DNA from 3 places in the Streptomyces sp. NPDC002787 genome. Region 1 is predicted to be linked to each of the others. Evidence: predicted binding sites of a transcription regulator. Region 1 holds the regulator's gene; each other region holds the start of a gene.
The links. Region 1 encodes HrcA, which represses chaperone genes, less so after heat shock. Its sites were predicted from a motif close to TTNGCACTCNGNNNNNCNGAGTGCNAA; they were not measured.

Region 1 (9,667 bases):
CGGGGTGCGACCAGGCGAGCCAGGCCGAGTCCGGCGAGAAGACCAGCCCGGTCACCTCCCCGTCCTCGCTGCGGTCGACCTCGCGGACCTCTCCGGTCTCCCTTTCGACGAGCAGTACCCGGCCGTCGTGCGCGGCGACCGCGACCCGGCTGCCGTCGGGTGCCACGGCGAGCCCGAGGACACGGCCCAACTGCCCGGCGGCGAGCCGACGCGGGGTGGCGCCCGGTCCGACACCGGTCGCCGGGGCGAACTCCAGCCCGTCGTCGCCCTCCGCGTCCGTCACCCACACGACCCACTCCTCGCCCTCCACCCGGAAGGTGCGCGGCAGCCGGGCCCGTACGCCGGGCTCGGCGGCGAGCGCCCGGGCGGGGCCGGAGCGGTGGGTGATCCAGTGGACGGAGCCGCGTACGGAGACCGCGCTGCCCCGGGCCGTGTGGTCGGGCGAGGCGGAGCCGAACCAGCGGGAGGCGTTCACCGGGAACGGCTGGAGGTCCACGCGCTGTCCGCCCAGCCGGATGTCGAGCCTGCGCGGTTCGGCGCCGTCCAGGTCGTCCAGCAGCCACAGTTCGCCGGCGGAGCTGTACACGACGCGGGTGCCGTCGGTGGCCGCGTGCCGGGCGTAGAAGCCGTCGACGGGGGTGTGGCGGCGTAGGTCCGAGCCGTCGGCGAGGGAGGAGTACAGCGCCCCGACGCCCTCGTGGTCGGACAGGAACGCGATCCGGTCCCCGACCCACAGCGGGTATTCGAGGTTCCCGTCCAACTCGGCGTGCAGCCGCGCGAATTCTCCGGCGCCCTCGCCGGACCCGCCCGCGCGGTCGATCCACAACTTGCCCGCCGTGCCGCCCCGGTACCGCTTCCACCAGGCGGCCTCGCGCCCCATCGGCGCGGACAGCAGCACGGTGGCGGGGCCGTGGGCGACATCGCCGACCGGTCCGTACGGGAGGGTGGTGGCCGGGCCGCCGTCGAGCGGAACGGCCCGCGCCCAACTGCGCCGGAGGCTGGCCTCGCCGTAGGTGCTGAGCGCGAGGACCCGGCCGTCGGGCGTCCAGCCGCGCACCTGGGTGCGCCAACTCCCCCAGTACGTCAGGCGCTTGGCCGACCCGCCGTCGACGGGCGCGACATGCACCTCGGGCGCGCCGTCCCGCGTGGAGGTCCACGCGACGGTCGTGCCGTCCGGGGAGATGCGCGGATGGTTCACGGGCACGTTGTCCGCGCTGACCCGCCAGGCACGGCCGCCGTCCAGAGGGGCGACCCACACGTCGTCCTCGGCGGTGAAGGCGACCAGGTCGCCGTGCAGGTGCGGATACCGGAGATACGCAAGCTGAGTCACCCGGTCACTGTAAGCAGCGTTCCGCCTGATTGGGAGGGGTTTGGATCATGTCCCTGGCACCGGGCCTCACTTGCCCTCCGGCCAGCACTGCGGGTCCTTGTGGCACCAGATGGTCTGGGTGACGGTGACCGTCACGGTCGGCCCGGGCTGATCCGGCTGACCGGGCCGGGGCGAGCCGGTGCCGGGAGTCGGGTCGGGGGCGTCGCAGTTGCCCAGCACGTCGACCTGGAACCACTCCTTGCCGTCGACCTTCGCGGTCAGATCCCCGCGCACGCACCTGCCGTCGACCTCTTTCGTCACCTTCCCGGTGAGGCTGATGTCCCGGCCTTCCTTGTCCTCACCCGTGCAGTCGACGTCCGCGACGGTGTTGACGGACACGGAGGGCGACGAGGACTTCTCGCCGTCGCCGTCCCTGTCGTACGACGCCGTGCAGTTCAACCACTGGACGTCGACGCCCTGCCGCTCCAGCTCCTTGGTCCCCGTCTGATCGGTCGTGTACGCGACGGCGCCGGTGTTGAGCCCGTCGCCCATCTCGCACGCCGTGAGCCCCACGACCGCGCTCACCCCGAGCCCGACCCCCACCAGGAGCCGACGCCCACCCGCCCGATACGCCCTGATACGCCTCGATGCCCCCATGGCACGGCAGCCTGCCACCACCCGCCGCGAGACGAAAGACCGCATACGGCCGAGTGGGGGCGTTGAAGGGCCTCAGGCCCTTCCGGGGCGCGGGGAACTGCGCGAGCAACCACGAACAACCGGCACCCGCACCCTCAGGACCACCGCCCCGTCCGCCCCAACAACAACGCCCCCGCCGCCGTCCCGGCAGTAGACGTACGCAACACACTCGGCCCCAGCCGGTACGCCCCGGCCCCCGCCTCCCGGAAGAGTGCCAACTCCTCCGGGGACACACCCCCTTCGGGCCCCACGACAAGCACGATCTCCCCGGTCGAGGGCAACTCGGCGGTGGCCAGGGTCTCCTCCCCGCTCTCGTGCAGCACGGCCGCGAAATCCGCCCCGGCGAGAACCCCGGCGACCTGCTTGCTGCTCGCCAACTCCCCGACCTCGGGAAACCGCACCCGCCGCGACTGCTTCCCCGCCTCCCGCGCGGTCGCCCGCCACTTCGCGAGAGCCTTCACCCCCCGCTCGCCCTTCCACTGCGTGATGCAGCGCGAGGCGGCCCACGGCACGATCGCGTCGACCCCGACCTCGGTCATGGTCTCGACGGCCAGTTCCCCCCGGTCCCCCTTGGGCAGCGCCTGGACGACGGTGATACGCGGCTGCTCGGGGGCCTCCTCGTGGACGCTGTCCAGGCCCCTGACAACGAGCCGGTCCTTGCCCTCGGCGGCCTTGACGATCCCCTCCGCCCACCGCCCGCGCCCGTCCGTGAGGACGACGTCCTCGCCGGCCCGCAGCCGCTTCACGGAGACGGCGTGCCGCCCCTCGGGGCCGTCGAGGACGAACTCGCCGCCGCAGCCGTCCGGCAGGTCCAGCGAGTCGACCACGAACACGGGTGCGGTCATCGGCCCTCGCTCCCGGCCCGGCCGCCGCCCTGGCTGCCGACTCGCGCGGCGGCCTGCTCGGCCTGCGCGGCGGCGATCTCGGCGGCCAGCACCTCGACCAGCTCCCCGGCCGGCAGCTCCCGCGCCATCCGGTGCCCCTGCCCGGCCCACAGCGCCATGCCCTGCGCGTCCCCGGCCTTCGCGGCGGCCTTGCGCAGCGGCGAGGTGAGGTGGTGGACCTCGGGGTAGGCGACGGGGGCGTACGGGCCGTGCTCCCGCAGGAACCGGTTGACCAGGCCGCGCGCCGGGCGCCCGGAGAAGGCGCGGGTCAGCTCCGTACGGACGAAGAGGGGGTCGGTCAGCGCCTGCTTGTGCACGGCGTGCGCGCCGGACTCGGCGGTGGCCAGGAACGCCGTGCCGAGCTGGGCCGCGCTCACGCCCGCCGTGAGAAGCGCGGCGATCTGGCCGCCGCGCATGATGCCGCCGGCCGCGACCATCGGCAGTGCCACGGCCTCGCGGACCTGGGCGACGAGCGAGAGCAGTCCGATGCCGGCCCGGTCCCGCTCGGGGTCGTCGCGGTGGGTCCCCTGGTGGCCGCCCGCCTCGACGCCCTGCACGATCACCGCGTGGGCGCCGGACCGCTCCACGGCCTGGGCCTCCTCCGCCGAGGTCGCGGTGACCAGGGTGAGCGTGCCCTTGCGGGCGAGGGACTCGATGACCTCGGGGGTCGGGCAGCCGAAGTGGAACGACACCACCGGCACCGGGTTGTCGAGGAGCACGGCGAGCTTGGCCTCGTAGCCGTCGTCGCGCCCGCTGTCGGGGTCGCCCAGCTCGGCGTCGTACCAGGTGGCCTCACCGGCCAGCTGCTCCGCGTACACCTCGACGGCGGCGGGCTCGGCGTACTCGGGCTGCGGCATGAAGAGGTTCACGCCGAACGGCCGCGCGGTCAGCGCCCGTAGCGCCTTGATCTCCTGGTACATCCCGTCGGCCGTCTTGTACCCGGCGGCGAGGAACCCCAGCCCGCCCGCCTCGGACACGGCGGCGGCCAGTCGGGGCACGGAGACGCCGCCGGCCATGGGGGCCTGCACGATCGGGAGCGGGACGAGATCGGTCAGCGCGGAGGACATGACGGCATGGTGCCACGCGCTCTGGGCGCAGCCGAATCGGGGGCGGACGGTGGTCGTCGGGTGCGGGTGCGTGGGGGGCGGGCCGCGCAGTTCCCCGCGCCCCTGAAAAGCAGGGGCTGCGCCCCGTGCTTTTCAGGGGCGCCGCCGGTTGCCTTTCATGCCTGCGGGCGGCTGGTCTTTCAGGCCGACGGGTGGCTGGTCCTTCAGGCCCGCAGGGGCCTGATCTTTCAAGGGCGCGGGGAACTGCGCGAGAAGCCCCACCGGGCCCGCACCCGACAACGCACCCCACTCACCGCCCGTTGAACGCGTCCTTCAGCCGAGAGAACAAGCCCTGCTGCCCCGGCTGGAACTGCCCCGTAGGCCGTTCCTCCCCCCGCAGCGCGGCGAGCTGCCGCAGCAACCCCTCCTGCTCGGGGTCGAGCTTCGTCGGCGTCTGCACCTCGACGTGGACGATCAGATCCCCACGCCCGCCACCGCGCAGATGCGTGACACCCCGCCCGTGCAGCGGAATCGACTGCCCGGACTGGGTCCCGGGTCGGATGTCGACCTCCTCAAGACCGTCCAGCGTCTCCAGCGGCACCTTCGTGCCGAGCGCCGCCGCCGTCATCGGGATCGTCACCGTGCAGTGCAGATCGTCGCCGCGCCGCTGGAACATCGGATGCGGCAGCTCGTGGATCTCGACGTAGAGGTCACCGGCGGGACCGCCACCGGGCCCGACCTCGCCCTCACCGGCCAGCTGGATCCGCGTGCCGTTGTCGACACCGGCCGGAATCTTGACCGTGAGCGTCCGGCGCGACCGCACGCGCCCGTCGCCCGCGCACTCGGGGCACGGGTTCGGGACGATCGTGCCGAAGCCCTGGCACTGCGGACAGGGCCGGGAGGTCATGACCTGGCCGAGGAAGGACCGCGTGACCTGCGAGACCTCACCACGACCACGGCACATGTCACAGGTCTGGGCGGTCGTGCCCGGAGCCGCGCCCTCACCACTGCACGTGGTGCAGACGACGGCCGTGTCGACCTGGATGTCCTTCGTCGTGCCGAAGGCCGCCTCGTCGAGGTCGATCTCCAGCCGGATCATCGCGTCCTGGCCCCGGCGCGTACGCGACCGAGGACCACGCTGGGACGCCGTACCGAAGAAGGCGTCCATGATGTCCGAGAAGTTCCCGAAGCCGCCGGCGCCGAAGCCGCCCGCGCCTCCGCCGCCCGCCTGGGACAGGGGGTCGCCGCCGAGGTCGTAGACCTGCTTCTTCTGCGGGTCCGAGAGCACCTCGTAGGCGGCGTTGATCTCCTTGAACCGCTCCTGGGTCTTCGGATCGGGATTGACGTCCGGATGCAGCTCGCGCGCGAGCCTCCGGAACGCCTTCTTGATCTCGTCCTGAGACGCGTCGCGGCGCACGCCGAGCACGGCGTAGTAGTCCGTGGCCACTTAAGACTCCGCCAGGATCTGTCCGACGTACCGTGCCACCGCTCGTACCGCTCCCATCGTTCCCGGATAGTCCATGCGCGTAGGTCCGACCACGCCCAGCTTCGCTACTGCCTCGCCGCCCGAACCGTAACCGACGGAGACGACGGACGTGGAGTTGAGTCCCTCATAGGCGTTCTCGTGACCGATGCGTACGGTCATGCCCGAATCCCCGGCCTCGCCAAGCAACTTGAGGAGGACGACCTGCTCCTCCAAGGCTTCCAGAACGGGCCGGATGGTGAGGGGGAAGTCATGTCCGAAGCGGGTGAGATTGGCGGTGCCGCCGATCATCAGCCGCTCCTCGTTCTCCTCGACGAGGGTTTCGAGGAGGGTGGAGAGCACCGTCGTGACCGTGCCCCGGTCCTCGACGTCGAACGCCTCCGGCAGGTCCTCGACCAGCCGGGGAACGTCGGTGAACCGGCGGCCCGCGACCTTGCTGTTCAGCCGGGCGCGCAGATCGGCGAGTGACGTTTCTCCGAAGGGCGCCGGGCAGTCCACCAGCCGCTGCTCCACCCGTCCCGTGTCCGTGATCAACACGAGCATCAGCCGGGCGGGCGCCAGCGACAACAGCTCCACGTGCCGCACCGTCGACCGCGTGAGCGACGGGTACTGCACGACGGCGACCTGCCGCGTGAGCTGCGCCAGCAGCCGCACGGTCCGCGCCACCACGTCGTCGAGATCGACCGCGCCGTCCAGGAAGTTCTGGATGGCGCGCCGCTCGGGCGGGGTCATGGGCTTGACGCCGGCCAGCTTGTCGACGAAGAGCCGGTACCCCTTGTCGGTGGGGATGCGGCCCGCGCTGGTGTGGGGCTGGGCGATGAAGCCCTCGTCCTCCAGCGCCGCCATGTCGTTGCGGACGGTCGCCGGGGAGACGCCGAGGTTGTGCCGCTCCGTCAGCGCCTTGGAACCGACCGGCTCCTCGGTGCCCACGTAGTCCTGGACGATGGCGCGCAGCACCTGGAGCCTGCGTTCACTGAGCATCGCGCACACCTCCAGCTCGCTCTCCTGTGACTCCCCCTTGGCACTCACCCCGGGCGAGTGCCAACACTCCCCGCCCAGTGTACGGCGGTGGGGTACGCCCCCGGCAAGGCCGGTCCAGCCACGTCATGCCGACGTGTACCGACCTGTCCGGCGATGTCGGGTCGCTTTCACCGGCGGCGCCGGACCGATTTCTACTGACGGGTACGCGTCGTCGACGGACGGGGGCGGGGCGATGGTGACGCTTTTCCGACCGGGCGGGTGCCCTCCCCGGAACACTTCGCCCGGGGAGCTACAGCTAGCGTCGGCTCATGACGGTGACTTGGGAAGAGCTCGGGTGGGAGGGATTGGCGCCTGGTGTCGGCCGGTGCCGCCTGCCCGGCTGGGACTGCACGGTCGGGCTGGTGGTCGGGGACGGTGCGGCCCTCATGATCGACGCGGGTTCGAGCCTGCGAGAGGGCGCGCGGTTGCGCGCCGAGGCGCGTCAACTGCTCGGCGGCGCCCGTGTGACACATCTCGCGCTCACCCACCCCCACTTCGACCATGTCTTCGGGGCGGCCGCCTTCGCCGGGGTGGAGGTCTTCGGCGCGGTCGGCCTGGGCGGGGTGCTGACCCGCGAACGTGATGTTCTCCGCACGGACGCCGTACGCCACGGTCTCGATCCGGCGGCGGCTTCCGAGGCCGCCGACCTCCTCGTCCCGCCCCGCCACCATGTCTCCGGCGAGTGGACCCTCGACCTGGGCGGCGGCGTCCAGGTGCTGCTGGCGAACGTCGGCCCCGGCCACACGGGCCATGACCTCGCGGTGCTGGTTCCGGGGACTCCGGGGTCGGCAGGGGCGGGTGCTCAGGGGTCGGCAGGGGCGGGTGCTCCGGAGGTCGTCTTCTGCGGGGATCTGGTCGAGGAGTCCGGCGAGCCCCAGGCCGGTCCCGACGCCGTCCCCGCCCGCTGGCCGGCCGCGCTGGACCGCCTCCTGTCCCTGGGCGGCGAGGACGCGCTCTACGTCCCCGGGCACGGGGCGGTGGTGGACGCGGCCTTCGTACGGGCCCAACGCGACGCGCTGGCCCGCCGCTTCGGCGTGTCGCGCTGACCCCTGGAGCTTCCGGGCGCGGCTTCTCCTATCGTCATCCGGATGCGCCAGTACTCACCCGACCTGACCCCTCCCTGGAAGAAGCCCAAGCCGGCCCCCGAGGTCCCGGCCGACCCCGGTCTGGTCGTCGAGGAACCCACCACCGGCTTCTGCGGCGCCGTCATCCGCTGCGAGGCGGGCACGGTGACGTTGGAGGACCGCTTCGGCAAGCACCGGGTGTTCCCGCTGGAACCCCGTGGCTTCCTCCTGGAGGGCCGGGTGGTGACGCTGGTCCGCCCCTCGTCGTCGGCCCCGGTCCGCCCCTCCCGCACGGCCTCGGGCTCGGTGGCCGTCCCGGGCGCCCGCGCCCGCGTGGCCCGCGCCGGCCGCATCTACGTCGAGGGCCGCCATGACGCCGAACTCGTCGAGAAGGTGTGGGGCGACGATCTGCGCATCGAGGGCGTGGTGGTGGAGTACCTGGAGGGCGTGGACGATCTCCCGTCGATCGTCGCGGACTTCGCCCCGGGGCCCGACGCGCGTCTCGGGGTCCTGGTCGACCACCTGGTCCCCGGCAGCAAGGAGTCCCGGATCGCCGCGTCGGTGACCAGCGAGCACGCGCTCGTCGTGGGCCACCCGTACATCGACATCTGGGAGGCCGTGAAGCCGTCGGCGGTGGGCATCACGGCGTGGCCGCGCGTGCCGCGCGGGCAGGACTGGAAGACGGGGGTGTGCCGGGCGCTGGGGTGGCCCGCGGAGAACACGGGGGCGGTGTGGCAGGCGATTCTGGGGCGGGTGGGGTCTTACAAGGACCTGGAGCCGGAGTTGCTGGGGAGGGTGGAGGAGTTGATCGACTTCGTCACGGGTAGCGGTGAGGCCTGACCTTCTCGTACGCGGCGAATTCGCTGGTGTCCAGCTCAATGCCGATGTGCTCCAGCGGGGTGAGGTCGCCGAACTTGGTGATCCGTTGGCACCGGTAGTCCGCGTCTTCTCCCTCACCCGTCGGCTCGGTGAGGAGCACACACTGGCCCATGATGGGGTCGATGATGAAGTAGGCAGGGATCTTGGCCGCTGCGTAGATCGACCGTTTGACCGTGTAGTCCCGGTCCACGCTTGTCTTGGAAACGACCTCCACCAACAAGGTGATGACCTCGGAGGGCATCAGCCTTCCGTGACCGGGTCCGGCCCCTCGCTCGATCACCACAAGGTCAGGCTGCGGCTCACTGGTCTCTTCGAGGATGGCGATGTCCTGGGTCTGAAGTCGCCGCCAATACCGCCGGGGGATCTGGTCCTGCACCGCCTCCACGATGTCGTTGTGGGCCACGTCTGGCCCCGCCGTCATCACAATTACCCCCCGGAGGAGTTCGACTTTGAAGCCTTCGGGAACCTCAAGGTTCTCGAAGACCTTCACGATGCCGGTGGTCATCGGTCGGTCGTCCACAGCGGTCATCTCCGCAGTCCTCCGGTTTCCGCCACCGTGCAATTACGGCGGCAGCCTACGAACCAGGTTAGGTACCGAACCCGCGTTCCGCACTGATTCACCCGCCAGGGTGATCAGTCGACCAGGTCCCGCACCACCGCGTCCGCCAGCAACCGCCCCCGCAGCGTGAGCACCGCTCGCCCCTCCTCGTACGGCCCCGCCTCCAGCAGCCCGTCGGCCAGCGCACGAGCCGCCGCAGCGAGCCCCTCCTCGCGCAGCAGGGACAACGGGCACCCCTCCCGCAGCCTCAGCTCCAGCAGGATGCGCTCGACCCGCCGGTCCTCGTCCGCCAGCAGCTCACGCCCGGCTCCCGGTGACTTCCCCGCCGCCAGCGCCCCCGCGTACGCCCCCGGATGCTTGACGTTCCACCAGCGCACGCCGCCCACGTGGCTGTGCGCCCCCGGCCCCGCTCCCCACCAGTCGGCACCGCGCCAGTACAGCTCGTTGTGGAGGCAGCGGCCCGCATCCGAGGTGGCCCAGTTGGAGACCTCGTACCAGTCGAAGCCGGCCGCCGAGAGCGTCTCCTCGGCGATGAGGTAGCGGTCGGCATGGACGTCGTCGTCCGTCATGGGCACCTCGCCCCGGCGGATGCGCCGCGCGAGCTGGGTGCCCTCCTCGACGATCAGCGCGTACGCCGAGATGTGATCCGGCCCGGCGCCGAGCGCGGCATCCAGGGAGGCCCGCCAGTCGTCGTCGGACTCCCCCGGCGTGCCGTAGATCAGGTCGA
Region 2 (9,667 bases), on a different contig from region 1:
TGCACCTGGGGCGGTGCCGAGAAGGCTTCGGGGAGCGGTTCCGGCGGGTCCGGGCCTTCCCGTGGCTCCGGGGAACTCGAGAGCGCGGATCCGGTCCACGGTCAGCCCGGACGGCGGCGCCCTCTTGACGCGCCCGCCGCGCGGGCCATCGACAGGTACGCCGCGAAGTCGCGCCGGGCGCACGCCGCGCGGGTCGCCGCCGCGAAGCGCTGGGGGCTGACCCAGGCGCCCCTGCTCCCGCCCGCGCCCCCGGCGACGAAACCGGCGCTCAAGACCCGCAAGGGGTTCGAGGTCGACGGACACGTGGAGGACGGACTCCCGCCGGTCTTCACGACCGTCCCCACCCGCCACAAGGTCGTCTTCCTCACCATCGACGACGGCGCCGAGAAGGACCCCGCCTTCCTGCGCATGATGAGCGACCTGAGGATCCCGTACACCGCCTTCCTCAGCGACTACCTGATCAAGGAGGACTACGGCTACTTCGAGCGGATGCGGGACCGTGGCGTCGTCCTGAACAACCACACCCTCAACCACCGCTTCATGCCCGCCCTCTCCTACGCCGCCCAGAAACGCGAGATCTGCGGCATGCAGGACGTGATCGAGAAGCGGTACGGCGAACGGCCCACCCTCTTCCGGCCGCCGTACGGCAGCTACGACCAGGACACCCTCCGCGCCGCCAAGACCTGCGGCGTCAAGGCGGTCCCCCTCTGGAACGAGGAGGTCTTCGCCGACCGCTGGGACTACCGCGAATGGGACCGCGAACTCCGCCCCGGCGACATCGTCCTCAGCCACTTCCGGGGCAAGGCCGACTGGAAGGGCACCATGCCCGACATGATCCGCCGCTTCCTGAACCTGGTGACCGCCGAGGGGTACGCGGTGGCGAGGCTGGAGGACTACCTGTGAAGGACGCCGGGGGCGGCCGGCCGGGAGGACGAGGACGAGGAGGGGGAAGGGCGACGGGAGGACGCCGGGTGCCTGGAGGGCGAGGAACCCGAGCAGAGCGGACAGCGCGAGCAGCGCGGACAGCGCGGGGAGTACGGGCAGCGCGGGGAGCGCGGGGAGTACGGGCAGCGCGGGGAGCGCGGGGAGCGCGGGGAGTACGGGCAGCGCGGGTAGTGCGACGCGGGGCGCGCGCTTCGACGGCCCGTACGCCGGTCGCCCGCGCCGTGGCCGCCCTCTCCTCCCTCGCAGTTCTCGCCGTACTGCTCCTCGCCGGATGCGCGCCCGACCCCGTCGACCACGCCGGCCGAGCGGAGAAACCGGGGGCCGAGGTGGCGGCGAAGGGACCGGGGGCCGAAGCGGAGGCGGAGGGCCCACGGCCGGCGCCAGGGCCGGGGGCATCAGCGGCAGCGACGCCCCGGACACCGACTCCGGCACCCCCGACCCCGGCCCCGACCTCGACGGCCGCGCCCTCGAGCGCCCGGCCCACCGGTCCAAGTTCAGCCACGTCCCGCCCCGGCGGGGCCGACGGCGCATCGACCCCTGCCCCCTCCACCCCCTCCACCCCCTCCGTCCCGCGCACCCGCGCACGCGCCCCCGCCCCCGACGCCTCCCCTCACCACCTCCGCCCCGACTCGCCCCCGTACCGCCGCTGGGGCCTCGCCGCCCCCCTCGCCCCCGCGCCCAAGGTCCCCGACCGGCCGTCCGCCCCGGGCGCGGCGGGGCCCGGTCTGCCGCCCGTCGTCGATCGTGTGCGGACCCGGGACAAGGTCGTCTTCCTCACGTACGACGACGGGGCCGAGAGGGACCCCCGGTTCGTCGACATGGTCCGGGAGCTGCGGCTGCCGGTGAGCATGTTCCTGACGGACAGCGTCGTGGGGCCGGGCTACGGCCACTTCGCACGGCTGCGCGCGGTCGGGGTGACCGTGCAGAACCACACGCTCGACCACACCGCCCTGCGCGGCCTGCCGTACGCCGGACAGCGGGCGGAGATCTGCGGCCAGCAGCACAAGCTCAAGCAGCGCTTCGGTGTCCGCCCGACCCTCTTCCGCCCGCCGTACGGCGTCTACGACACCACCACGCTCCGCGCCGCCGCCGACTGCGGCATCTCGGCCGTCGTCCTGTGGCGCGCGGCCCTGCAGACCACCGACCCCCGCCCCACGGTCGGCGACCACCTGCGCCCCGGCGACATCGTCCTGGTTCTCTCCCACTCCCGGATCAGAGGCCCCGAACAGCTCAAGGGCACGACGCTCACGGAGATGACGACGCGGCTGCTGCGCCGCATCCAGGAGCAGGGCCTGACGGTCGGCCGCCTGGAGGACTATCTCTGACGCCCCTCCGGCCCCCTGGAACCGCCTCCGACACCCCGCCACAACCCACGCAATTAGCAGTCCGCTTGACCGAGTGCTAATCGCGGTCATAGTCTCAGGTCTGGCACTCCCCCCTGGAGAGTGCCAACTACGCGACGGGCAGGTCCGGCACCCGCGACGACGGATCCACCTGGTCGCCACCTCAGACAGTTAACCCCGTGAGATCTCCGAAGGGGGAGGTCGGATCGTGACGACCACCAGCTCCAAGGTTGCCATCAAGCCGCTCGAGGACCGCATCGTGGTCCAGCCGCTCGACGCCGAGCAGACCACCGCCTCTGGCCTGGTCATCCCGGACACCGCCAAGGAGAAGCCCCAGGAGGGCGTCGTCCTGGCCGTGGGCCCGGGCCGCTTCGAGAACGGCGAGCGCCTGCCGCTCGACGTCAAGACCGGCGACATCGTGCTGTACAGCAAGTACGGCGGCACCGAGGTGAAGTACAACGGCGAGGAGTACCTCGTCCTCTCGGCTCGCGACGTCCTCGCGATCATCGAGAAGTAATTCACCAGGCTTCCCGCGAGGCGTACATCGTCCCGCGAAAGCACATTGCTTTGAGCTGCGCCCCTGGCCCCCGCGACCATTAATCAGCCGGGCGTCGGGGGCGCGGTTCGTTTCACCAACGTTTTCCGAGAGGGCTGAACCGCTCCCATGGCGAAGATCCTGAAGTTCGACGAGGACGCCCGTCGCGCCCTCGAGCGCGGCGTCAACAAGCTTGCCGACACGGTCAAGGTGACGATCGGCCCCAAGGGCCGCAACGTCGTCATCGACAAGAAGTTCGGCGCCCCCACCATCACCAACGACGGTGTGACCATCGCCCGTGAGGTCGAGGTCGAGGACCCGTACGAGAACCTCGGTGCCCAGCTGGTGAAGGAGGTGGCGACCAAGACCAACGACATCGCGGGTGACGGTACGACCACCGCCACCGTGCTCGCCCAGGCGCTCGTGCGCGAGGGCCTGAAGAACGTCGCCGCGGGTGCCTCCCCGGCCGCCCTGAAGAAGGGCATCGACGCCGCCGTCGCCGCGGTCTCCGAGGAGCTCCTCGCAACCGCCCGCCCGATCGACGAGAAGTCCGACATCGCCGCCGTCGCCGGTCTGTCCGCCCAGGACGCCCAGGTCGGCGAGCTCATCGCCGAGGCGATGGACAAGGTCGGCAAGGACGGTGTCATCACCGTCGAGGAGTCCAACACCTTCGGTCTGGAGCTGGACTTCACCGAGGGCATGGCCTTCGACAAGGGCTACCTGTCGCCGTACTTCGTGACGGACCAGGAGCGTATGGAGGCCGTCCTCGACGACCCGTACATCCTCATCCACCAGGGCAAGATCGGCGCCATCGCCGACCTGCTGCCCCTGCTGGAGAAGGTCATCCAGTCCAACGCCTCGAAGCCGCTGCTGATCATCGCCGAGGACGTCGAGGGCGAGGCCCTCTCCACCCTCGTCGTCAACAAGATCCGCGGCACCTTCAACGCGGTCGCCGTCAAGGCCCCCGGCTTCGGCGACCGTCGCAAGGCGATGCTGCAGGACATGGCGACCCTGACCGGCGCCGAGGTCATCTCCGAGGAGGTCGGCCTCAAGCTCGACCAGGTCGGTCTCGACGTGCTCGGCTCCGCCCGCCGCGTCACCGTCACCAAGGACGACACCACGATCGTCGACGGCGCCGGTGACTCCGGGGCCGTCCAGGGCCGTGTCGCCCAGATCAAGTCCGAGATCGAGAACACGGACTCCGACTGGGACCGCGAGAAGCTCCAGGAGCGCCTCGCGAAGCTGGCCGGCGGCGTGTGCGTCATCAAGGTCGGCGCCGCCACCGAGGTGGAGCTGAAGGAGAAGAAGCACCGTCTGGAGGACGCCATCTCCGCGACCCGCGCCGCGGTCGAGGAGGGCATCGTCTCCGGTGGTGGCTCCGCGCTCGTCCACGCCGTCAAGGTCCTCGAGGGCAACCTCGGCAAGACCGGCGACGAGGCCACGGGTGTCGCGGTCGTCCGCAAGGCCGCCGTCGAGCCGCTGCGCTGGATCGCCGAGAACGCCGGCCTGGAGGGCTACGTCATCACCTCCAAGGTCGCCGAGCTCGACAAGGGCCAGGGCTTCAACGCCGCGACCGGCGAGTACGGCGACCTGGTCAAGTCCGGCGTCATCGACCCGGTCAAGGTCACCCGCTCCGCCCTGGAGAACGCCGCCTCCATCGCCTCCCTCCTCCTGACGACCGAGACCCTGGTCGTCGAGAAGAAGGAAGAGGAGCCGGCCGACGCGGGCCACGGCCACGGTCACGGCCACGCCCACTGAGGCACCCCGCTGCCAAGAGAAGCCCCCGCTCCGCATCGGCGGAGCGGGGGCTTCCCCGTGGGCCGGCGCCCCGTCACTGTTCCAGCGCGTCCAGGGCTCCGAGCTGATGCATCAGCCCCAGCCGGTCGTACTCCCACCACGCCTCGGCGATCTTGCCGTCGGGCGTGCACCGGTGGATCGTCGTCCCCGTCATGGTGACGTCCCTCCCGGTCGCCGCGATGCCCAGGAACTCGCCCTTGTGCCGGGCGTTCCAGGTCCAGCGCGTGCACACGCGGTCACCCTGGGCGATCTGGTCGTCGACCGTGAACGCGAAGTCGAAGCCCGCTCGCCACACCTCGGCCTCCCGCCGGAAGGCGTCCAGTCCCAGGGTGTCCGGTTCGTTGCCGTGGTCGTGGTAGTCCTCGATCAACAGGTCGTTGAACGGGGGCAGTTCCCCCCGCGTCGCCAGGGTCTCGAAGAACCGCCGCGCGGTGCCCGCGTACAACTGCTCGTCGCGCACCACGTCCAGATCGGTGAAGGTGGGCATCTCGTCGCAGAGCGCCACCATCTCCTGGAAGATCCGGTCCGTCTCCGGCAGGTTGGAATTCCGCATCGCGTCCTCGTACGACGCGAACTCCACGATCTCGATGACGTGCGACGAGTCGGACCGGTCCGTGCCGACCACACTGTGTGTCGCCGTCCGCTTGCCCTTGGTCTGCTCGACCCACCTGTCCATCAGCTGGTTCATCTCGTCGAGCCGGCTGGTCCTGCAGTCGATGAGCTGCACGAACGTCATGCCACACCACCTCCCGGCCCCCCTGCTTCCGGTCAACGACTCCATTGTCCGGCCGCCGCCGGGCAGCCGCAGTCCGACAGCCGGACGCCCCACGGCCGCCTTACTGCGGCCCGTACTGCCGCCCCGCCTTCGAGCTGATCCCGCCCAGCAGTCCCCGGGGCACCACCTTCACCACACCCATCAGCGTCTTGTAGCGCGGGTCGGGGATGGAGACGGACTTGCCGCGGGAGAGGTCGGCGAGAGCGGCGGTGACGAGTTTGTCGGCGTCGAGCCACATCCAGGACGGGATGTTGTCGGTGCCCATGCCGGCCCGGTCGTGGAACTCGGTGCGGACGAAGCCCGGGCACAACGCCATCAGCCGTACGCCGCTGCCGGCCAGGTCCCGCGCAACACCCTGGGTGAACTGCACGACCCAGGCCTTGGACGCGCCGTACGTCCCGCGCGGTACGAACGCCGCCACCGACGCGACGTTGACGACGCCCCCTCGGCCCCGCTCCCGCATCCCCTCCGTCGCCGCCGAGGTCAGACGCAGTACCGCCTCGCAGTGCACCTTGAGCATCTTCAGCTCGTCGGCCATGGAGACCTCGAGGAAGCGGCCCTTGTTGCCGAAGCCGGCGTTGTTGATCAGCAGGTCGACCGGGTTCTTGCGGTCGGCCAGCCGCCGCGCGACCGTCTCGATGCCGTCGTCCGTCGCGAGGTCCGCCGTCAGCACCTCCGCCTCGATGCCGTGCCGGTCGTGCAACTCCGTGGCCTGTTCGCGCAGTCGCTTGGTGTCGCGCGCCACCAGGACGAGGTTGTGTCCGTCCGCCGCCAGCCGCCGCGCGAAGGCGGCACCGATGCCCGCTGTCGATCCCGTGATGAGAGCCGTTGTCATGGCGCAAGCGTAGTGACCGGAACTGTGCGGGTCCGCTTGCTCCACCGCACGTTCACCAGTGCCTTCAGCTCCGCTCCGCCACGTACTTCCGCGCCCACTCCGCCACCTCCGAGTGCAGCGCCTCTCCCGCGTCCAGCAGGCGCGGCAGCAGCTCTTTCTCGGTCATCGTGGCGCGGAAGGCGAGGGCGACGGTGATGTCGTGGTCGGGGCGGTGGACGATCTCGATCGGGTCGCCCGCGCGGATCTCGCCCGGCCGGATCACCCGCAGATACGCACCGGGCGCGCCCTGCCGCGTGAAGCGCTTGAGCCAGCCCCGCTCACCCAGGTGCCGCTGGAAGTTGAGACAGGGGACGCGGCCGGAGGTGATCTCCAGAACCGCCTCGGAGCCGATCCGCCAGCGTTCACCGACGAGAGCGCCGGAGACGTCGACGCCCTCGGTGGTGAGGTTCTCGCCGAAGGACCCGCTGGGCAGCGTGCGGCCCAGCTCGCGTTCCCAGCCGTCCAGGTCCTCGCGGGCGAACGCGTAGACCGCCTGGTCGTCGCCGCCGTGGTGCTCGGTGTTGCACACCGCGTCCCCGGTCACCCCGCTGGCGCCGACCCCCTTGGGCCCCGGCGCGAAGACCCGCACCGGTCCGTCCACCGGCCGTTTGTCGATGCCCGTGACCTTCTTCGACTCCTCCGGGAGGTCGACGGCCCGGGGGCGTCCCACATTCAGTGACAGAAGCTTCATACCGGCACGTTAAGCGGGCGAGGGTCAAAGCGTCGACACGATATTCGGCACCCCGCCCAAGCCGCGCTTATGCTCACACCGTGATCGAGGCCCGTCATCTCCGCGTCCTGCGCGCCGTCGCCGCCACCGGCTCCTTCTCGGCGGCGGGACGCGAACTCGGGTGCACACAGCCCGCCGTCAGCCAGCAGATGAAGGCGCTCGAAGCGTCCGTCGGTACGCCGCTGCTGGTGCGCGGCGGCCGTGAGATGCGGCTGACGCAGGCGGGCGAGGCTCTGGTGCGTCACGCGGCCGGGATCCTCGCCGGGCTCACCGCGGCAGAGGAGGAGGTCGCCGCCATCGCCGGGCTGCGCGCCGGACGGGTCCGTCTGGTCTCCTTCCCCAGCGGCAGCTCCACCCTCGTCCCCACCGCCCTGGCCGCCCTGCGCGCCGCGCATCCCGGCACCCGGGTCTCCCTGGAGGAGGCCGAACCGCCCCGCTCGGTCGAGATGCTCCGTGAGGGCGACTGCGACATCGCGCTCGCCTTCCGCTACGAGGGCGCGGCGGGCGACGGGGAAGGGGAAGGGGAATGGGACGACCTGGTCGTCCGGCCCCTGCTCACCGACCGGCTCGTCGGGCTCGTCCCGCAGGGGCATCGCCTGGCCCGGGCGCGGTCCATCGGCATCGGCGAACTCGCCGGGGAATCCTGGATCGCCGGCTGCCCGCGCTGCCGGGGGCAACTGGTGCGGGTCTGTGAGAGCGCGGGGTTCACGCCCCGCATCGACTTCGCGACCGACGACTATCCGGCGGTGGTCGGCCTGGTGGGCGCGGGCCTCGGGGTCGCCGTCCTGCCGGAGCTGGCCATCGAGTCCGTACGCGCCAAGGGGGTGCGGGCGGTGTCGGTCGAACCGCTGGTGTGCCGGGAGATCGTGGCGCTCACTTTGCCGGACCTGGCTCAGGTGCCCACGGTTGCGGCGACGCTGGACCGGCTCGCCGGGGCGGCCGCGCGATAGCGCCGGCGTTCCGGACGGGCGGACCGGACGCGGACTGGACGGGCGCGATTACAGCCCGTACATGCCCGTACATGTCCGTACGCGCTCGTACAGAGGCGCTGCAGAAACGTTCTTTCAGGTGTCCGAACCGGCGTCGCTCCCGGACGTGGACGCCGACACCAGCCGGTGGCGTGCCCGGCCCATGAGCTCCTCGCGTTCGTCCTCGGTCAGCCCGCCCCACACGCCGTACGGCTCGCGCACCGCGAGGGCGTGGGCCGCGCACTGCGCGCGTACCGGGCATCTCATGCAGACCTCTTTGGCCGAGTTCTCACGAGCGCTCCGTGCCGCACCGCGTTCTCCCTCGGGGTGGAAGAAGAGTGAGCTGTCGACCCCACGGCAGGCCGCGAGGAGCTGCCAGTCCCACAGATCAGCGTTCGGTCCGGGAAGGCGGGAGAAATCTGCCATTACGTGTCCCCTTGTTGCCGTTCTTGTAGGAGATGTTGCCCATGACCGTACATCGACTATCAAAGGAGATGAAAATATGACTCATTGCGAATCTAGCCTCAGACACCAGCAAAAGGGAACAAAAACGTCTGAATGGGGCATAGGTTGTGATGAAACATTGAGGGTCCGTTGTGCATGTCTGCACCGTGTTGGCGCCCTCACGTAGAGTGCCGAAGGTGGCCAGCCATCCCGTAACTCTTTCGAGTGACCGTCGTTGAGACGGGCGGAGGCGGTTGAAGAACAAGCGCTCGGGCAGGCGTTCGTGTCCGCTCGTGAGCGTCGACCGCACAGGTGACGATTTCGTACCAGCCTGGAGGCTCAAGGTGACGCGCATCAGCTGCGGAGGGCGGCCATGACATCCGTCCTCGTCTGCGACGACTCCCCGCTTGCCCGAGAGGCGCTGCGCCGCGCGGTGGCGACCGTGCCCGGCGTCGAGCGCGTGACCACGGCGGCCAACGGCGAGGAAGTCCTCCGCCGCTGGGGGGCCGACCGCTCGGACCTGATTCTGATGGACGTACGCATGCCCGGTCTGGGCGGCGTCGAGACCGTACGGCGGCTGCTGTCCGCCGACCCCGGGGCGCGCATCATCATGCTCACCGTCGCCGAGGACCTGGACGGCGTGGCCCTCGCGGTCGCCGCCGGTGCGCGGGGCTATCTACACAAGGACGCCTCCCGCGCGGAGCTGCGTGCCACGGTCACGCAGGCCCTCGCCGACCCGACCTGGCGGCTCGCCCCGCGCCGGCTGCGCTCGGCCGAGATGGGCGCCGCGCCGACGCTCACCGCGCGGGAGATCCAGGTTCTCGAAGGCATGAGCCACGGCCGTTCGAACGCCGAGATCGGTCGCGAGCTGTTCCTCTCCGAGGACACCGTCAAGACCCACGCCCGGCGCCTGTTCAAGAAGCTCGGCGCCTCGGACCGCGCGCACGCCGTGGCGCTCGGCTTCCGCTGGGGTCTGGTCCGCTGAGTGAGCCGTGACGGGGGTACGAGAATCCCCGCCCATCGCGTGGTGGGCGGGGGTGGTGAGACGGCCCATCGGGTGCCCGCTGCTCGTTTCGCCGCGGATGCCGCATCCTTGAGGTGTGGAGTTCCTCGGGGAGCAGTCGAACGAGCGGGAGGGGAGGGCGCAGGAGATGAGTTCCGGCGCACCTGCTCATAACGCTTCGGTGCACAACCACGGACGTGGCGCCACGGACCGGACGGCCGCAAGGCACCATGGACCGATGCGCGACGACGAG
Region 3 (9,667 bases), on a different contig from region 1:
CGCCGGGCGAGAACACCCGCGTCATGGGGGCCATGGCGATCCGGTTGGGGATGGTCAGACCGTTGATCGTGACGGGGCGGGACAGCACCTCGGCGGCACGGGAGGTGGAGGCGGTGGTCACGTGGGGGCTCCTCGGTGGGTCGTACGGACATCGAGCGGAAGATGCACTACATGCGCACGCATGTAAGTTCTTCTCTGCTCAACCACCCCGCCCGTCACGGAATTCCACCGCGGCATCCCACCGACTGTGACCCCGGACACGCCCGAGGGCGGCACCCCCTGACTCGGCAGGGGGTGCCGCCCTCGGTACACGCGGGACGGTGATCGACCAGGGTCGATCAGAAGTCCATGTCACCGCCCGGCATACCGCCACCGGCGGGCGCGGCGGCCTTCTCCGGCTTGTCGGCGATGACGGCCTCGGTGGTGAGGAAGAGCGCGGCGATGGAGGCGGCGTTCTGCAGGGCGGAACGGGTCACCTTCGCCGGGTCGATGATGCCTTCGGCGATCATGTCGACGTACTCACCGGTCGCGGCGTTCAGACCGTGACCGACGGGCAGGTTGCGCACCTTCTCGACGATGACGCCACCCTCGAGACCACCGTTGACGGCGATCTGCTTGAGCGGGGCCTCCAGGGCGAGCTTCACGGCGTTGGCGCCGGTCGCCTCGTCACCCTCCAGGTCCAGCTTCTCGAAGACCGTGGAGGCCTGGAGCAGGGCCACGCCACCACCGGCGACGATGCCCTCCTCGACGGCCGCCTTCGCGTTGCGAACGGCGTCCTCGATGCGGTGCTTGCGCTCCTTGAGCTCGACCTCGGTCGCGGCACCGGCCTTGATGACGGCCACGCCGCCCGCGAGCTTCGCCAGGCGCTCCTGGAGCTTCTCGCGGTCGTAGTCCGAGTCGGAGTTCTCGATCTCGGCACGGATCTGGTTGACCCGGCCCTGGACCTGGTCGGTGTCGCCGGAGCCGTCGACGATCGTGGTCTCGTCCTTGGTGATGACGACCTTGCGGGCGCGGCCCAGGAGATCCAGGGTCGCGTTCTCCAGCTTGAGGCCGACCTCCTCGGAGATGACCTCGCCGCCCGTGAGGATGGCGATGTCGCCGAGCATGGCCTTGCGGCGGTCACCGAAGCCCGGGGCCTTGACGGCGACGGACTTGAAGGTGCCACGGATCTTGTTGACGACCAGGGTCGACAGGGCCTCGCCCTCGACGTCCTCGGCGATGATCAGCAGCGGCTTGCCCGACTGCATGACCTTCTCCAGGAGCGGGAGCAGGTCCTTGACGTTGGAGACCTTGGAGTTGGCGATGAGGATGTAGGGGTCCTCGAGCACCGCCTCCATGCGCTCCATGTCGGTCGCGAAGTAGGCGGAGATGTAGCCCTTGTCGAAGCGCATGCCCTCGGTGAGCTCGAGCTCCAGACCGAAGGTCTGCGACTCCTCGACCGTGATGACGCCTTCCTTGCCGACCTTGTCCATGGCCTCGGCGATCAGCTCGCCGATCTGGGTGTCGGCGGCGGAGATGGAGGCCGTGGAGGCGATCTGCTCCTTGGTCTCGACCTCCTTGGCCTGGTCGAGCAGCGCACCGGAGACGGCCTCGACGGCCTTCTCGATACCGCGCTTCAGGGCCATCGGGTTGGCGCCGGCCGCCACGTTGCGCAGGCCCTCGCGGACGAGCGCCTGGGCGAGGACAGTCGCGGTCGTCGTGCCGTCACCGGCTACGTCGTCCGTCTTCTTCGCGACTTCCTTGACCAGCTCGGCGCCGATCTTCTCGTACGGGTCCTCGAGCTCGATCTCCTTGGCGATGGACACACCATCGTTGGTGATCGTGGGGGCGCCCCACTTCTTCTCGAGGACGACGTTCCGGCCCTTGGGGCCGAGCGTCACCTTGACGGCGTCCGCGAGCTGGTTCATGCCGCGCTCGAGGCCGCGCCGCGCCTCCTCGTCGAACGCGATGATCTTGGCCATGTGAAGTGGTCCTCCCGGACTGGGGTGGATTGCTCCGGACCGCGCTGGCGCCCGCGACGGACGGCCTGCCTGCCTCGTGGTTCCTTGCCCCACATGGCCTGCGGGCCTCACCGACCCGGTCCTCGTTGTCACTCTCACCTTCAGAGTGCTAACGCCAATGATTAGCACTCGCCCCCTGCGAGTGCAAGCGCCTCTCGGTGATCCGCAGGTGAACGCGCCCCCGCGCGCCCTCCCGGCAGCGGCTCGACGCGGCTCGTCAGCGGCTCGGAGCCTCTAGGTCACCCCCACACGCAGGAAGGCCCGCACCCCTGTACGGGGTGCGAGCCCTCCCGAAAAGAACGAAGAACGTCGCTGCGTTGAAACCCGGCGCGTACTTCAGCCGGCCGCCAGCCGGACCATGTCCGCCTGCGGCCCCTTCTGACCCTGCGAGATCTCGAACTCGACCCGCTGGCCCTCTTCCAGGGTGCGGTAACCGTCCATCTGGATCGCGCTGTAGTGGACGAATACATCCGCACCACCGTCGACCGCGATGAAGCCGTACCCCTTCTCCGCGTTGAACCACTTGACGGTGCCCTGAGCCATGCCTAACTCCCCTATTACTGGCCCTTGCACAGATCCACACTTCGTGGATCCGGGTCAGACCTCACCCCCCAACGGTTGGGGGTGTGCGCCGGAACGCGTCGACCGCGGCCGAATGTATCTGTCCAACTGCCCTCTGCAACAGGGCAATCGGACGAGAATTCTGGACACGACCGGTCGGGAATGTACGAACAATTCCCCCGAATTCAGGGCAAGTCGGGCCCCACAAAAGGAATGAAACACGCAAAAGTCATGCACACTTTGGCTACTTCATATAGGGCGTGCGGCGCGATCAAATATGCGCCCGGCATGAAATCACTACGGTGATCGGCCCGGGTTCCCCAACTGTACCGTGCTCAATCATAGAGAATTGCCCCCTCCGCTTCTCTCGCGGAGGGGGCAATTCGATGAACGCTCGGTAATCATTGTTACCGACGGTTACTACCGGCCGGTACTGACCGCGGGTCAGCCGCCCGCGACGGCCGGGATGATCGACACGCCCGCACCGTCGGGCGTGGCCGTCTCCAGCCCCTGCTCGAACCGGACATCGTCGTCATTCACGTACACATTCACGAACCGCCGCAGCTTGCCCTGATCGTCCAGAACCCGGGCGGCGATCCCGTTGTGGTTCTTCTCCAGGTCGGCGATGACCTCGGCGAGGGTCGCTCCTTCGGCCTGAACCTCGGCCTGACCACCGGTGTAGGTACGAAGGATGGTAGGAATGCGTACGTTGACGGACATGATGTGAAACCTCCGGGAAGTGCAGCGAACCTGAGGGGCGCGGGGAACTGCGCGACCAGCCCTCACAGGCCCGCAGCCGAACAACTAGCGGTAACGAGCCTTACGCAAGACCAGCCGCACGGAACGAATCAAGGTTGGGCCGAATCGTCGCGGTGAGCCCGGTCCCGGCCACCGCGTCCAGCGTCTTCAGACCATCCCCCGTGTTGAGGACGACCGTCGTCAGCGAGGGGTCGAGCACCCCGTTCTCGATCAGCTTCCGGGTGACTCCGACCGTCACCCCGCCCGCGGTCTCCGCGAAGATCCCCTCGGTCCGCGCGAGAAGCTTGATCGCCTCGACGACCTGCTCGTCGTTCACGTCCTCCACGGCCCCACCCGTACGCCGGGCGATGTCGAGGACGTACGGCCCGTCCGCCGGGTTGCCGATCGCGAGCGACTTCGCGATGGTGTTCGGCTTCTGGGGCCGCACCACGTCGTGCCCGGCCTTGAAGGCCACCGACACCGGCGAGCACCCCTCCGCCTGCGCGCCGAAGATCTTGTACGGCTTGTCCTCGACGAGCCCGAGCTTGATCAGCTCCTGCAGACCCTTGTCGATCTTCGTGAGCTGCGACCCGGAGGCGATCGGCACGACCAGCTGGTCCGGCAGCTTCCAGCCGAGCTGCTCGCAGATCTCGTACGCGAGCGTCTTCGACCCTTCCGCGTAGTACGGCCGCAGGTTGACGTTGACGAAGCCCCAGCCCTCGCCGGCCGGGTCGCCGATCAGCTCGGAGCAGAAGCGGTTCACGTCGTCGTAGTTGCCCTCGATGCCGACGAGCTCGCCGCCGTAGATCGCGGCCATGACGACCTTGCCCTGCTCCAGGTCGTGCGGGATGAACACACAGGACCGGAAACCGGCGCGCGCGGCGGCGGCGCCCACGGCACCGGCGAGGTTGCCGGTGGAGGAGCAGGAGAGGGTGGTGAAGCCGAAGGCGCGGGCCGCCTCCAGGGCCTGGGCGACTACGCGGTCCTTGAAGGAGTGCGTCGGGTTGCCGGAGTCGTCCTTGATGTAGAGCCCGCCGGTCACGCCCAGCTCACGCGCCAGGTTGTCGGCCTTGACGAGCTGGGTCCAGCCGGGGTTGATGTTCGGCTTGTCGGCGACATCGGCCGGGACGGGCAGCAGGGGCGCGTAACGCCAGATGTTGGCGGGCCCGGACTCGATCTTCTTCCGCAGCTCCTCCGCCTCGTAGGCGGAGTAGTCGTACGCGATCTCCAGCGGCCCGAAACACTCCTCGCAGGCGAAGACCGGTCCCAGCGGAACGCGGTGACCGCACTCGCGACAGCTGAGGGCGGCGGCGGGGCCGAGGTCGACGGTCTTCGTGGATTCGGTTACAACAGTCTGCGCAGCCATGTGAGGCGAGGCCCTTTCTCCTCATCTTCCTCACGACGCATCTCGCCGTGAGACGGATTTGGCACCTTCCCTAGCCGGGAGCCTCGCGGGGTGATCGACAGTGATCGTCACGAGACCGGCTGGAGGGTTGCCGGGGCTTCATCGGGCCGTATCCCTCTGCCCCTCTGGATGAGCGGTATTTGGTTGTATACGCACACGAACACCGACATGCGATGGTCACCAGCGTTGTCCAAGACTGTAACCGAAGGCCAGGACAGTTGAGAGAGCCGTCCGAACCGCGAGATGAACGCAGAGGAGCCGCGCACTGTGCTGAAAGAAGTCGAGCGCTGGCTGAGCACCCGCTCCTGGTCCATGGCCGACCGCCCGCTCCACAAGATCATGGCCGCGAAACGGGCCTCGGGACAGACGATCAGCGTCGTCCTGCCCGCGCTGAACGAGGAGGCGACGGTCGGCGACATCGTCGCGATCATCCGCCATGACCTCATGCTGCAGGTCCCGCTCGTCGACGAGATCGTGGTCGTCGACTCCGGCTCGACCGACCGTACGTCCCAGGTGGCCGCGGCGGCCGGGGCGACGGTGGTCCACCGCGACGAGATCCTGCCCCGTATGCCCACCGCCCCCGGCAAGGGCGAGGTCCTGTGGCGCTCCCTCCTCGTCACGAGCGGCGACATCGTCTGCTTCATAGACGCGGACCTCAAGGAGTTCTCCTCCGACTTCGTCTCCGGGATCGTCGGCCCGCTGCTCACCGATCCCGGCGTCGACCTCGTCAAGGCGATGTACGACCGCCCCCTCACGGTGTCCGACGGGCGCGCCTCCGGCACGACGGCCGCCGGCCAGGGCGGCCGTGTGACCGAACTCATGGCCCGCCCCCTCCTCAACATGCACTGGCCCCAGCTGGCCGGCTTCGTCCAGCCCCTCGGCGGCGAGTACGCGGCCCGCCGATCCCTGCTGGAACAGCTCCCCTTCCCGGTGGGCTACGGCGTGGAGCTGGGCATGCTGATCGACGCGCTCCACCTGGTCGGCCTCGACGCGCTCGCGCAGGTCGACGTGGGCGTCCGCAAGCACCGCCACCAGGACGGCGCGGCGCTCGGCCGCATGTCCGCGGCGATCTATCGAACGGCTCAGCTCCGGCTGGCCCGGGGCCACCTGGTCCGGCCCGTCCTGACCCAGTTCGAGCGGGGTGCGGAGGGCTTCGAGCCGCGGACGTACTCGGTGGACCTGGAGGAGAGGCCGCCGATGATCGAGATCACGGAGTACGCGCGGCGGAGGGCCGCTTGAGCGAGGGGTCGAGCGGTCGAGTGGCGGGCCGTGCTTTTCAGGCCCGCAGGGCCTGGTCTTCAGGGGCGCGGGGAACTGCGCGACAAGCCCCCACCGGACCCGCACTCGCCGTCCCACAGGCACCCCCCACCCCCCGGGGCGCTCCTGTATACGGCCGAACCGTACGTTTGACCGGTTCCACCGCTGGCTAGGTTGAGCCGTATGGCATCAACGCACGGCGCGGAAGTCCTGGTCGCGTCCAACCGCGGCCCGGTCTCCTTCTCGCTCGACGAAACCGGCGCACTCACCGCCAAGCGCGGCGGAGGCGGGCTCGTCTCGGGCCTGTCGGCCATCGGACCGGACGTCGGCGCGGTGTGGGTCTGCTCGGCGCTGGGCGACGGCGACCGCGAGGCGGTACGGCGCTCCTCCGGCGCCCACCTCTCCGTGGACGCGACCGGAGGGCAGCGCGTCCGCATGCTCGACATCCCCGCCGACGTGCACCACGACGCCTACAACGGCGTGGCCAACTCCACGCTGTGGTTCGTGCACCACATGCTCTACCAGACCCCGCTGGAGCCGTCCTTCGACGCGGAGTTCCGGCGCCAGTGGGCCTCGTACGAGACGTACAACCACGCCTTCGCCGAGGCGCTCGCGCAGGAGGCGGCGGACGGCGCGGCCGTGCTCGTGCAGGACTACCACCTGACCCTGGTCCCCCGCATGCTGCGCGAACTCCGCCCCGACCTGCGCATCGGCCACTTCTCACACACCCCGTGGGCGCCGGTGGAGTACTTCCGGCTGCTCCCCGACGACATCGCCGCGAAGGTGCTCGGCGGCATCCTCGGCGCCGACCGGGCCGCGTTCCTCACACAGCGCTGGGCGGACGCGTTCACCGAGTGCTGTCACGCCGTGCTGGGCCCCGGCATCTCCTCCGGCACCCGGATCGGCGTGCACGGCCTGGGCGCCGACGCGGACTTCCTGCGGGCCCGCGCCCACGAGGCGGACGTCGACGCACGCATGGCCGCGCTGCGGGAGCAGATCGGTACGGCCCCCGACGGCACCCCGCGCCGCACGATCGTCCGCGTCGACCGCACGGAGCTGTCCAAGAACATCGTGCGGGGCCTGCACGCCTACCGGCAGCTCCTCGACGACCAGCCGTCCTGGCGCGAGCGCGTCGTCCACGTCGCCCTCGCGTACCCGTCGCGGCAGGACCTCGCGGTGTACCGGGACTACATGACCGAGGTCCAGCGGGTCGCGGACGACATCAACGAGCGGTACGGCACGCCGGACTGGACCCCGGTCATCCTCCATCTGAAGGACGACTTCGCGCGGTCGCTGGCGGCGTACCGGCTGGCGGACGTGGCGCTGGTGAACCCCATCCGGGACGGTATGAACCTGGTCGCCAAGGAGGTGCCGGTGGTCTCCGACGAGGGGTGTGCGCTGGTGCTGTCGCGGGAGGCCGGGGCGTACGAGGAGCTGGGGGACGACGCGGTGGGGGTGAACCCCTATGACGTGGTCGGTACGGCGGAGGCGTTGCACGAGGCGTTGTGCCTGCCGGCGGCTGAGCGGGGTGAGCGTACGAAACGGCTCGCCGCCGCGGCTACGGCGTTGCCGCCGACGCGGTGGTTCCTGGATCAGTTGCGGGCGTTGGAGGAGTGAGGGGCGCCTAACAGCTCGGGGGTTCCTGTGCATCGGGCGAGTGCGGGTGGTGTGTGGTTGCCCGCGCAGTTCCCCGCGCCCCTGAAAAGAACCGCGCGCACCCCCTCGTTATACGTGCTCGGCGATTGCTGCCAGCAAGCGCACCACTCCCTCCGGGCCCTCCACCACCACGTCCGCCCGCTCCGACAGTTCCGTGACCTCCGCGCTGCCGCTGCAGACCAGCAGACCGGGGGTGCCTTCGGTGCGTAGCTTTTCGATGGTGGCGAAGGCGGGGAGGTCGCCCAGGTCGTCGCCGGCGTAGAGGACGGACTCGGCGGCGGTCTCCGTCAGGTACTCGCGCAGGGCCACGCCCTTGTCCATGCCCGGGGGGCGGAGTTCGAGGACGAGGCGGCCGGGTTCGACGATGAGGCCGTGGCGGGTGGCCAGGTCGGTCAGGGGCGAGCAGAGGGCTTCGAAGGCGGCCTGGGGGTCGGTGGCGCGGCGGGTGTGGACGGCCAGCGCGCGGCCCTTCTCCTCGATCCAGGTGCCCTGCCGGGCGCCGACGCCGTCGAGGAAGGCGGGCAGTTCGGCGCGGACGGCGGCGACGCCGGGGTGCGGGGCGGGGGCGGTGACGGTGCCGGTGGCGGCGTCCCAGCGTTCGGCGCCGTAGTGGCCGAGGACGACGAGGTGTTCCAGGCCTGGGACACCGGCGAAGCCGCCGTGGCGTACGGCGACAGCGGCGGGGCGGCCGGTCACCACGGCGACGGAGGAGACCTTGGGGGCGAGTGCGGCCAGCGCGGCGACCGCGTCGGGGTGGGCGCGGGCCTGTTCGGGGTCGGGGACGATGGGGGCGAGGGTGCCGTCGAAGTCGAGCGCGATCACCGTACGGCCGGGGTCGGCGAGGATCGCGTCCAGCGCGTCCCGCCCGGCCGGGGTCACGGGTGTCGGCAAGGTGGCCTTGGGGTTCTCTGCGTCCTTGTGGCTGCCCATGTCTCCGACCCTATCCGTCATCGCTCGGCCCGGCGGGCCTCTCGCACTCTCCGCAGCCGGTTCACGGTGACCGGGTCGTGGGCGAGGGCGCGTGGGTCGTCGAGCAGGGCGTTGAGCAGCTGGTAGTACCGCACGGGGGCGAGGCCGAGCCGCTCCCGTATGGCCCGCTCCTTGGCGCCGGGGCGGGGCCAGCCCTGGCGCTCCAGGGCGAGGATGGCCTGTTCACGGGGGTCGAGCTCGTCCATGGGACGACCGTAGCGGAGGGGTGTGACATCGCGCCGGGGGGTTCGCGGGGGTGCGGTGCGTCGGCGGGTGCGGGTGGTTCGTGGTTGCTCGCGCAGTTCCCCGCGCCCCTGAAAGACGGCCCTGCGGGCCGATGAAAAGCGGGGCGCAGCCCCTGCTTTTCAGGGGCGCGGGGAACTGCGCGACCAGCCCCCACTCACCCGCACCCGCCGACGCACCCGCACCCCCGAGCTATGAGGCGCCCCGCCGCGCCCTAGTCCTCCCTGTCCGCGACGGTCGCCGTCTGCTGCAGTTGCTCCAACACGACCCCCGGCTTCGCGTCCGGCCGCACCGCCCGCCCGATCTGCTCCTTGACCGCCGCGCTGACATCCGCCCAGGAGGTCTTGCCCACGGGGTACAGCTCCGCGCTGGGAAGCGCGTCCAGGAACGGCCCGAGATCCGCGTCGTCCTCGGACGCGGCCATCGCCTCCGACGCCGACGCGGTCACCGGCAGCAGGTCGTACTCACGGGAGAACGCGAGCACGTTCTCGTCGCTGTAAACGAAGTCGAGGAAGTCCCCGATCTCCTCGCCGTGCCCGTTCTGCTTGAACGCCATCATCCAGTCGGTGACCCCCATCGTGGGATGGTCCCGGTCGTCCCGCCCGGGCATGACGGCCGTCCCGTATGCGACACCCCGCTCGGCGGCCATCCGCATCAGGCTGGGGTGCCCGTTGAGCATCCCGACCTCACCGCGTGCGAACGCGGCGAACGCGTCGGCGCGGTTGAGCTCGGCGGGGGCGGTGGGCCCGGTGAGGCCCTTGTCGACGAGTTCGTCCTTGAGCCAGGTGAAGGTCCGCACGTTCTCCTCGGAGTCGATCCGGTAGGTGCCGACGTTGTC

Region 2: a site for HrcA is predicted at 2,324-2,350, ahead of groES (co-chaperone GroES). Genes of this name have one in related genera too.
Region 3: a site for HrcA is predicted at 2,087-2,113, ahead of groL (chaperonin GroEL). Genes of this name have one in related genera too.

Annotation. Positions count from the first base shown of each region.
Region 1 is NZ_JBSFVC010000019.1:2,117-11,783, forward strand. It holds gene ACWD26_RS25830 (S41 family peptidase) at 1-1,330, opposite strand, end outside; gene ACWD26_RS25835 (hypothetical protein) at 1,397-1,966, opposite strand; gene ACWD26_RS25840 (16S rRNA (uracil(1498)-N(3))-methyltransferase) at 2,101-2,850, opposite strand; gene ACWD26_RS25845 (nitronate monooxygenase) at 2,847-3,956, opposite strand; gene dnaJ (molecular chaperone DnaJ) at 4,246-5,382, opposite strand; gene hrcA (heat-inducible transcriptional repressor HrcA) at 5,383-6,399, opposite strand; gene ACWD26_RS25860 (MBL fold metallo-hydrolase) at 6,708-7,484, shown strand; gene ACWD26_RS25865 (DUF3097 domain-containing protein) at 7,527-8,342, shown strand; gene ACWD26_RS25870 (Uma2 family endonuclease) at 8,320-8,910, opposite strand; gene hemW (radical SAM family heme chaperone HemW) at 9,015-9,667, opposite strand, start outside.
Region 2 is NZ_JBSFVC010000005.1:200,285-209,951, forward strand. It holds gene ACWD26_RS08975 (polysaccharide deacetylase family protein) at 1-903, shown strand, start outside; partial or broken gene ACWD26_RS08980 (polysaccharide deacetylase family protein) at 1,563-2,270, shown strand; gene groES (co-chaperone GroES) at 2,497-2,805, shown strand; gene groL (chaperonin GroEL) at 2,953-4,581, shown strand; gene ACWD26_RS08995 (ester cyclase) at 4,655-5,356, opposite strand; gene ACWD26_RS09000 (SDR family NAD(P)-dependent oxidoreductase) at 5,457-6,230, opposite strand; gene ACWD26_RS09005 (MOSC domain-containing protein) at 6,295-6,960, opposite strand; gene ACWD26_RS09010 (LysR family transcriptional regulator) at 7,041-7,949, shown strand; gene ACWD26_RS09015 (WhiB family transcriptional regulator) at 8,064-8,393, opposite strand; gene ACWD26_RS09020 (response regulator transcription factor) at 8,785-9,396, shown strand; gene ACWD26_RS09025 (sigma-70 family RNA polymerase sigma factor) at 9,653-9,667, shown strand, end outside.
Region 3 is NZ_JBSFVC010000012.1:107,427-117,093, forward strand. It holds gene ACWD26_RS18260 (NADH:flavin oxidoreductase) at 1-121, opposite strand, end outside; gene groL (chaperonin GroEL) at 339-1,961, opposite strand; gene ACWD26_RS18270 (cold-shock protein) at 2,337-2,543, opposite strand; gene ACWD26_RS18275 (MoaD/ThiS family protein) at 3,006-3,281, opposite strand; gene thrC (threonine synthase) at 3,382-4,665, opposite strand; SAM riboswitch class I at 4,684-4,840, opposite strand; gene ACWD26_RS18285 (glucosyl-3-phosphoglycerate synthase) at 4,972-5,943, shown strand; gene ACWD26_RS18290 (alpha,alpha-trehalose-phosphate synthase (UDP-forming)) at 6,145-7,578, shown strand; gene otsB (trehalose-phosphatase) at 7,687-8,547, opposite strand; gene ACWD26_RS18300 (DUF3263 domain-containing protein) at 8,565-8,792, opposite strand; gene ACWD26_RS18305 (extracellular solute-binding protein) at 9,044-9,667, opposite strand, start outside.